DNA from 2 places in the Rummeliibacillus sp. JY-2-4R genome. Region 2 is predicted to be linked to the other one. Evidence: riboswitches for the same ligand, from Rfam matches in the RefSeq annotation. Region 2 holds a riboswitch; the other holds the start of a gene.
What was found. Region 2 has a riboswitch for preQ1 ahead of ACWV26_RS01680 (QueT transporter family protein). Riboswitches for the same ligand answer to the same signal wherever they lie in the genome.
Positions count from the first base shown of each region.

Region 1: linked by a shared signal. The riboswitch ahead of ACWV26_RS08390 (VUT family protein) and the one ahead of ACWV26_RS01680 (QueT transporter family protein) in region 2 are both predicted to bind preQ1.

Region 1 is NZ_CM132623.1:1,729,342-1,733,757, forward strand. Features, by position in the region: gene ACWV26_RS08375 (bifunctional 2',3'-cyclic-nucleotide 2'-phosphodiesterase/3'-nucleotidase) at 1-210, opposite strand, end outside; gene ACWV26_RS08380 (ribonuclease H-like YkuK family protein) at 1,053-1,586, opposite strand; gene queC (7-cyano-7-deazaguanine synthase QueC) at 1,791-2,447, opposite strand; gene ACWV26_RS08390 (VUT family protein) at 2,463-2,996, opposite strand; PreQ1 riboswitch class I at 3,164-3,208, opposite strand; gene ACWV26_RS08395 (aldehyde dehydrogenase family protein) at 3,501-4,416, shown strand, end outside.
Region 2 is NZ_CM132623.1:335,796-340,211, reverse strand. Features, by position in the region: gene ACWV26_RS01695 (ABC transporter ATP-binding protein) at 1-20, opposite strand, end outside; gene ACWV26_RS01690 (ABC transporter permease) at 13-1,032, opposite strand; gene ACWV26_RS01685 (ABC transporter substrate binding protein) at 1,050-2,057, opposite strand; PreQ1 riboswitch class I at 2,365-2,409, shown strand; gene ACWV26_RS01680 (QueT transporter family protein) at 2,415-2,903, shown strand; gene ACWV26_RS01675 (long-chain fatty acid--CoA ligase) at 2,987-4,416, opposite strand, start outside.

The DNA of each region.
Region 1 (4,416 bases), 1.4 Mb from region 2:
AGCAACGTTATTTTTGTAATAATCATAGTCAAGTAGATTTGTATGAATGTCTGTGGTTTCCATAATTCGAAGGTTGACTTGTGATTGAACTTTTGTTTCGTTGTTTTTTGCATCTGCAGTGCCATTTGGAGTAAATGAGGATGCGAACAAACTAATTGCCAATGTGCTCGATAAAATCATCGAGGCTTGAAATTTACTACCTAATTTCATTTAGTACACCTATCTTTCTGAATTTTTTGACTCTACTAGTCCCCTACAGAATATAACATCATAATATTAAGATAGTGTTTATATTTTGTTAATTATACAAAAATTGTATTTTATACCTATACAGGCGTTGGTTTCCTAGTAGGAAATACTTGAGACTGTCAAGGGATGTTTTTGGGTTTTGAATGTGATTGTAGGTATTTTTACACAATTGAGTATTTAGGATTATTCAATATAAATTTACTAAATGTGGTTCTATATAAATCTATTGTTAGATATCAACACAGCTTGCTCAGATATAAAAGCAATATACTTTTGACTCAATGAAAAATTTATTTTGTATCAGATTTAAATTTTTCTAGGTATTTCTTATTGAAAATGATAGATATTGCCATAATACTATGAAGTAGAACAAATGTTTGGTATAATTCTATTAAGATAGATGGAACTAGTAGGGGGATTGAAAAAGACAAAGAGGCTTTATTCGCAGACTAACTGCGTCGCATCTTCATATTTTGTCTGCATGATTATTTGCATGGAGACTTGGGAGGTGGTGCGATTGACGGTAAGTGAGGCATTGATGTTTGCTATATCCTTTGGAACATTAATCGTTATGATTCTTTCGTTTAACCAAAAAAAATAACCCTTCCAAGTTTAAAACTACGGATGGGTTACTTATACCTTTAAGTCAGTACCCCAAAAAGGGACCAACTATCGATTTATTGGACCATTTAATAGGCGAATATTAGATGGTCCTTTTCTTATTAGTATATGGTGGCTCAGGCTCTTTTTCAAGTTTTTAAGAGTAGTTTAAATGATTTTGTTCGTATGCGAAGTTGTTCTATCTATCTTGTATACCGATTCGCATAATGAGAGGCCACAAACGCATTTGGTTTTATTTTAGGCTCCACTCCTATGGATTCTATGCGTGCTACCATCTCTTGTACAAATTCCCTTGTTTTGTTTCGTTTGCCTGCTCCAATATCGATATGACCTTCCATAGTAAAGGAGGATCCTTCATAGATGTACGGAAGAACAATATCAATCAAATATTTTTTCTTTTCTTCAGTGAACATGGAGACAATTTCTTCTGTATAGGAAAGCTCCAAAGAAATCCGCTCATGTAGATGAAGCATTTTCCTAGGTATAATGATTTTTCGGATGCAGGCCCATACCCCATGACTCTCATTCAAAATCACGATTCCGGTGATAAATACGGTAGTTGTTTTATGAACTTGCGAATCGGTGCCTACAATAAGTCGGTAATTTCCTTTAGGATCTCCCCTCATGAAGTCAACAATATGATGGAATACGTCTTCAAATGACATATTTTTTTCTTGCAGATTTTGAAAAGGATTGTACTGAATTGGATTACCCATCTGTCACCGCTTCTTTCCTTATTGGAATAGAATTGCTTATGATATTATATTTAAATATATTTAACGCGTGCGGGAGAAATGACTCTGGTATTGTTTGCGATTTGTAAAGATATTTACATTTGAAGTAGTCCAGGCATAATTTTGCACTAGTTTCCTATGGGGAATTAAAAAAGATGCTGACCTCAGGAGATCAGCATCTGTATATTATTTTGATTTTGTTGCCATATACCGTTCATATCCGTTCGAACGCAGTTCACATGCAGGGCACTCACCGCAGCCATCACCTTTAATCCCGTTATAGCAAGTCAGAGTTTTGGTACGGACATATTCTAATCTGCCAAGTTCATCTGCTAGTTTCCAAGTGTCTGCTTTGTCTAACCACATCAAAGGCGTATGAATCACTAAATGTTCATCCATCGCTAAGTTCAATGTAACATTTAATGATTTCACAAAATCATCTCTGCAGTCTGGGTAGCCACTAAAGTCGGTTTCACATACACCTGTAATGATATGTTTCGCACCAATTTGATTGGCTAAAACGCCAGCAAACGAAATGAATAGTAAATTACGTCCGGGAACAAAAGTGGAAGGTAACTCTCCATCTTCACCAGCTTTTACTTCGATATCGTCACGAGTAAGAGCATTTGGCGCTAATTGATTCAATAAAGACATATCTAAAATATGATGTTTGACACCTAAATCATTGGCAATTTCTTTCGCACAATCAATTTCTGTTGCATGTCGTTGATTGTAGTTAAAGGTTACTGCCTCAACCTCTTTAAATGTTTTTAGAGCCCAAAATAAACAAGTGGTACTATCTTGACCACCACTAAATACAACAATCGCCTTTTCATCTTTCAACATAATATTTCACCCTTAATTTGCAAATTCTGTTTTCGTTAATTTCGTAAACTGAAGAACAAGTACTCCTAAGAATTGCATGATAATTTTAATAATAATTTGACCTAAAATCGCCATCCAAACTGCATCCCAAGGAACAAATCCAGCTCCAATTGGTGATAATCCTAAGATTACAAATACAGTAGAATCCAAAATACCACCCACAATCCCACTATAAAGAATACGCATGCTAATGGATGATTTTATGCGTGAATAAATTTCCGTATCCGTTGTCTCAGAAATAGCAAAACTTACGGCGCTAGCAAAAACAATCCATAGTGTATCACCAAGCAAGTAACTTGAAATCGCAGAAAGTAATAAGGCAAGGCCTATAAATAGATAGGTTGTTTTCTTTCCATATTTATTTTGAACCAAATCCCGCAAGATAAAAGTTGCCCCAATCAAAAATGACCCATAAGGAATAATAAACACACCTAGTTGTAAAGGTGCAAAGCTAGCTGTAATCACATTTGCCAGAACAATTGCACAAAGATAGAAAAATACTGTCATTAAAAAAACTCCTTTAAATAGTGATTTCTTTCATTTACTAAAAGAATCAAACAAGTTATGTAACAAACAGATCACTATTTAAAAATACATATGTACATCTCCTCTCTTATTTCTAAAAACAAGAAGGATTCTAGCAAAATAAAAAACTATATCGCTAAAAATATAGTTTATCCCTAGTTTTTTATAGAGGGTTGATCTAGAACCTCTCTTACCATTAGTAAAAGTTTATTCAATTCATTAGCAATAGTAACACACTTTTGGGCATTTGTTTAATTTATTTTTTATTAATATCTGCAAAACTTAATCCGAAACTGGTACTGTCATAATTCTAATTAAACTATTTTACTATTCATACTTTTTCAGCGGTTTAAGCAACACCCTACATCAATAAATCTACACAGATGTAAGTCAAAATTTGTCCAATTTATATACCGTTCTAAAAATAATTAAAAGGTCAATTGAATATAGTGGAATTGAATATCAAAACAATGGAGGGATACACAATTGGAAAAAATATTAAATTACATTAACGGTGTATGGTCTGAAGGCTCTACTGGTAAATTTATCCCTGTTGTAAATCCAGCAAATGGACAGGTTTTGGCTGAAGTTACTCAATCTACTATTGAAGATGTGGAAAAAGCAGTCAAAGCTGCGAAAAGTTCTCAAAAACTTTGGCGTTTAGTTCCTGCTCCTGAACGGGCAGAAATTTTATATAAAGTAGCTCATCTATTAAGAGAAAGAAAAGAAGTGATTGCTCAAATCCTAACAAGTGAGATGGGAAAAGTCATCGATGAAGGTCGTGGCGAAGTCCAAGAAGCAATCGATATGGCTTACTATATGGCGGGAGAAGGGCGTCGTCTATTTGGTGACACAATCCCATCTGAATTACGAAACAAATTTGCGATGAGTGTTCGTGTTCCAATTGGTGTTGTAGGGATTATTACACCATGGAATTTCCCAATTGCCATTGCTTCATGGAAGTCACTTCCTGCACTTGTTTCAGGTAATGCAGTTGTTTGGAAACCTGCAACAGAAACGCCAATGGTTGCACAAGAATTTGTCAAAATCTATGAAGAAGCAGGGCTACCCAAAGGACTGATTAATTTAGTGAATGGTTCAGGTAGCGTAGTTGGCAACGCAATGGTCGACCACCCAGAAATTGATCTCATTTCATTTACAGGCTCCAACGAAGTAGGAAAGCAAATTAACGGACGAGCTGGTGCATTATTAAAGAGAACTTCACTTGAAATGGGTGGCAAAAATGCGATTACGGTGTTGGCAGATGCTGACCTTGATTTAGCAGTAGAAGGCATCCTTTGGGGCGCATTTGGTACAGCAGGCCAGAGATGTACAGCTACAAGTCGAGTAATCGTTCAACAAGAAGTGAAAGAGCAACTGGAATACAAACTAATTAGTCGCA
Region 2 (4,416 bases):
ATTCCTTCTAGTTTAAGCAATTGTCTTCGCCTCCTGTTTCGCTGTCTCACGTTCTACCCGGCGTCTGGCTATGCGAACTCTTTCTTTTTGTTTCGCTCTGATAGTTGGTACGACTAATGCAATAATCACGATGACAGCTGTAATGAGCTTCATATCGCCTGTATCTAAAAACTCTACTTGTAGTGCTAATGCTAAAACGATTCGATAAATGATAGCACCAAAAATAACCGCTAATGTTGTGCGTACAATAGTCTTTGTACCGAAAATAGCTTCACCAATGATTACTGAAGCCAATCCAATTACAATCATCCCAATCCCCATACCAATATCGGCAAACTTACCATATTGAGCGATTAGTGCACCAGATAACGCCACTAATCCATTGGATAAACCTAAACCTAAGATGGTCAATGTGTCTGTATTGGCTGAAAAACTGCGAATCATTCTATCGTTATCACCTGTTGCACGAATTGCTAGGCCCATTTCGGTTTTTAAGAACCAGTCGAAGATAATTTTAATCGCAAAAGTTAAGATTAGCATGATGAAGATGATACCCCAAGTTTTAGGTACATTTTCTACTCCCATGCTTGATAACATGCCATTTAACGCTTTGTCTAATCCAAGTTTTTCCCAAAACCCATTGAATAAGGTGAATATTGATTCTGCGTTTGAGAGTGGAATATTTGGACGCCCAACAGCCGTATCTGTTGTCATCCCCATAATTCTCAAGTTAATGGAGTATAAAGCGATCATCATTAATATCCCGGATAAAAGTGAGTTGATTTTGGCTTTCGTATGAAGAATTCCCGTAATTGAACCGGCAACAAAGCCAGCTACAGTTGCACATATTGTTGCGATAATTGGGTTGTATCCTAATGTAATCATCGTTGCTGCTGTTGCGGCGCCTGTTACAAAGCTACCGTCTACTGTTAAATCAGGAAAATCTAACACTCGGAATGTTAGATACACTCCGAGTGCCATTATTGCATAGATGATCCCTTGCTCCACAGAGCCGAAAATTGCTATAAACATATAGAATCATCCCCTATCTAGTCGACTGTTTCTGCTTTCCATTCTTCTTTGATGTTTACGCCGATTTTGTTCGCTGTTGTTTTATTAATTTCTAGTTTTAGGTTTGCTGGATATGCAACTGGGATATCTGCAGGTTTTTTACCGTCTTTTAAAATTTCCACAGCTTTTTGTCCTGCTTCATATCCAATATCATAGTAGCTAAATCCATAAGCCCCTAAGCCGCCGCGTGCCACTGAATCAAGTTCTCCTACCATTACAGGAATTTTCTTTTCATTTGCAACATCTAAAACGGATTCAAGAGCTGAAACCACTGTGTTATCTGTAATGATGTACATGGCATCTACTTTACCTACTAATGATTCAGTCGCTTGTTTTACTTCCGCTGAAGTAGCAGCTGAAGCTTCTACTATTGTAATGCCCGCATTTTTTGCTTCTTTTTTCGCTGCATCCACTTGTACTCGTGAGTTTTGCTCACCTGAGTTGAACACCATACCAACTTTTTTGGCATTTAGTTGTTCACTTAAGAATTTAATTGTATTAGGAATTGCATCTGGATGAGTATCCACTGTTCCTGTTACATTGCCACCTGGTTTTTCCATTGATTTTACAAGTTCAGCACCAACTGCATCCGTTACTGATGTGAATACAATTGGAATATCAGTAGTTGCTGCTGCTACCGCTTGAGCGCTTGGTGTTGAGTTAGCAAAGATTAAATCAACTCCACTACCTACTAAGTTATTTGCAGCTGTTGTATTGACACTTTGGTCACCTTGTGCGATTTCAGTTTGATAATCAACTTTTAAGCCTGCATCTTTAAGTGCTGCTTTAAATCCTTTAGTTGCCGCATTTAAAGATGGGTGCTCAACTATTTGAGTAATACCAATTTTATATGTTTTTTCATCTGTAGCTCCACTTGTTTCTTTGTCACTTGATTTTGATGAATCTGCTTTACTACCACATGCAGCTAGAGCTAGCACGATGATTGCTGTCATTAAAAGCAATAAATACTTTTTTGTCTTCTCCATAAAAATCCCCCTCATCTTTCGATAAACTCACATTCTACTATTGTTATAACTAATTATTGTTATATTACAAAAGTCTTATCAAATCGTCAATAATATTATGAATCTTCTAATAACTTTATTTACTTAAAGTTCAGTACTTTAAAGCGCTAAATCACCAATCTATAAAGGTTTATGCAAACCACCATTTAAATGTGACAATTTTTCGAATTATTTTTTAATAAAGACTTCTGTTGTTTTATTTCCTTATTCATTAAGGAAAGTTTGACATTCTTCTGTAATACATATAGAATAATTAATTGTTTTCTAAAATAACGTGGTTCGAAACCATCCCACGTAAAAAAACTAGGGGGTTAAAAAATGAAAGTTAAATCTTTGACAGTTAGTGGAATTATTGCTGCACTATATATCGCTGTATCACTGCTCATTGCACCATTTGGTTTTACGAATATACAATTCCGTATTTCAGAAATGTTCAACCATCTTGTGGTTTTCAACAAGAAATATATGCTTGGCATTGTAATCGGCGTATTCATTACCAACCTTTTCTCACCACTAGGTACATATGATTTAGTATTTGGTGTGGGTCAGTCAATTGTCGCATTAGCGATTACTATCTTCTCCACTCGCTTTATTAAAGGAACTCTAACACGCATGATTTTCAACACAATCGTTTTCACTTTTACAATGTTCTTAATAGCGATTGAGTTACATCTTGCTATTGACTTACCGTTCCTATTTACTTGGTTCACTTGTGCAGTAGGTGAATTCGTGGTAATGGTTGTCGGCATTCCTGTTATGACTGCTTTAAATAAACGCATTAATCTTAGTAAATTAATAGAAGATTAGTCTTTATTCTTGATATGCAAAAAGAGCATTTCAATGTGTAAATTAACATTGAAATGCTCTTTTTTAATATTGCTTCCTATTATTTATTTTTTAACTAGATCCTCGCGTAGCTTTGCTTTCAGGAATTTACCGACAGAGGTTTTTGGAATTTCTTTTAAAAACACTACATCATCTGGTACCCACCATTTAGCAAATTGCCTCTCTAAATAAGTCAGTAATTCTTTTTTTGTTGTTTTGTATCCTTCTTTTAAAACGACACATGCTAATGGTCGTTCTTGCCACTTTTCATCTGGAATAGCTATGACAGCTGCTTCAAAAACTGCTTCATGTGTCATCAAAGCGTTTTCAAGATCAACAGAGGAAATCCACTCTCCTCCACTTTTAATCAGATCTTTTACACGGTCCATTATTTTAATATATCCTTCTTTAGTGACTGCAGCGATATCACCTGTATAAAGCCAACCGTTTTTGAATGCTTCTGCCGTTCTTTCATCATTATAGTATTCATCTGCAATCCACGGCCCTCTAATGATTAGCTCTCCCATCGTCCTGCCATCCCATGGAACTTCCCCGTCATCATTCACAACTCGTGTCTCAACCAATGAAACAGTTAACCCTTGTGTTGCACGGATATCTAGCTTTTTCTCTTTAGACCAATTCTCCATTTCAGTAGTATAAGTTGATAGACTTACGATGGGCGTAGTCTCTGTCATGCCGTACCCAACGATAAATGGCACTTTATACTTTTCTTCAAAAATCTGAATCAATCCTTTCGGAGAGGCAGAACCACCACATACAATGGTCCGTAACGAAGAAATGTCTCTAGGTTTTTCTTCTAACTCTTTTAATGCGCCTAGCCAAATCGTTGGGACTCCAGCGGTTAATGTCACTTTTTCTTGCTCAATTAAATCTAGTAATAATCCAGGTGTAAACATTGGGCCTGGCAATACTTGTGTGGTTCCGAAATTTACTGCAGCAAATGGCATTCCCCATGCGTTTACATGGAACATTGGTACAACAGGCATTACTACATCATTTTCCCGAATTCCGAGCGAATCTGCTAAACCTAGTGCAATACTATGGAGCACTAAACTACGATGTGTATAAACAACGCCTTTTGGGAATCCTGTAGTTGCACTTGTATAGCACATTCCTGCTGGCATATTTTCATCTAAATCTTCAGGGAACTCGTAATCTCCAGCTTCTGCTAATAATTGTTCATATGAATAGACATTTTGCAAATTGGTTTTGGGCAATTCTTGTCCATCTTGCATAACAACAATATATTTCACTGTTTTTAATAATGGGATTGCTTTCTCTACTAATGGGAATAAATCTCCATCAATCAATAATATTTCATCTTCTGCATGATTGATAATATAAATTATATGCTCAGGAGATAGGCGAATATTGATCATGTGCAAAACTGCACCTGCACAAGGAACAGCAAAATAGGCTTCCAGATGCCTATGATGATTCCATGCAAATGTCCCCACTTTTGTCCCGCGTTTCA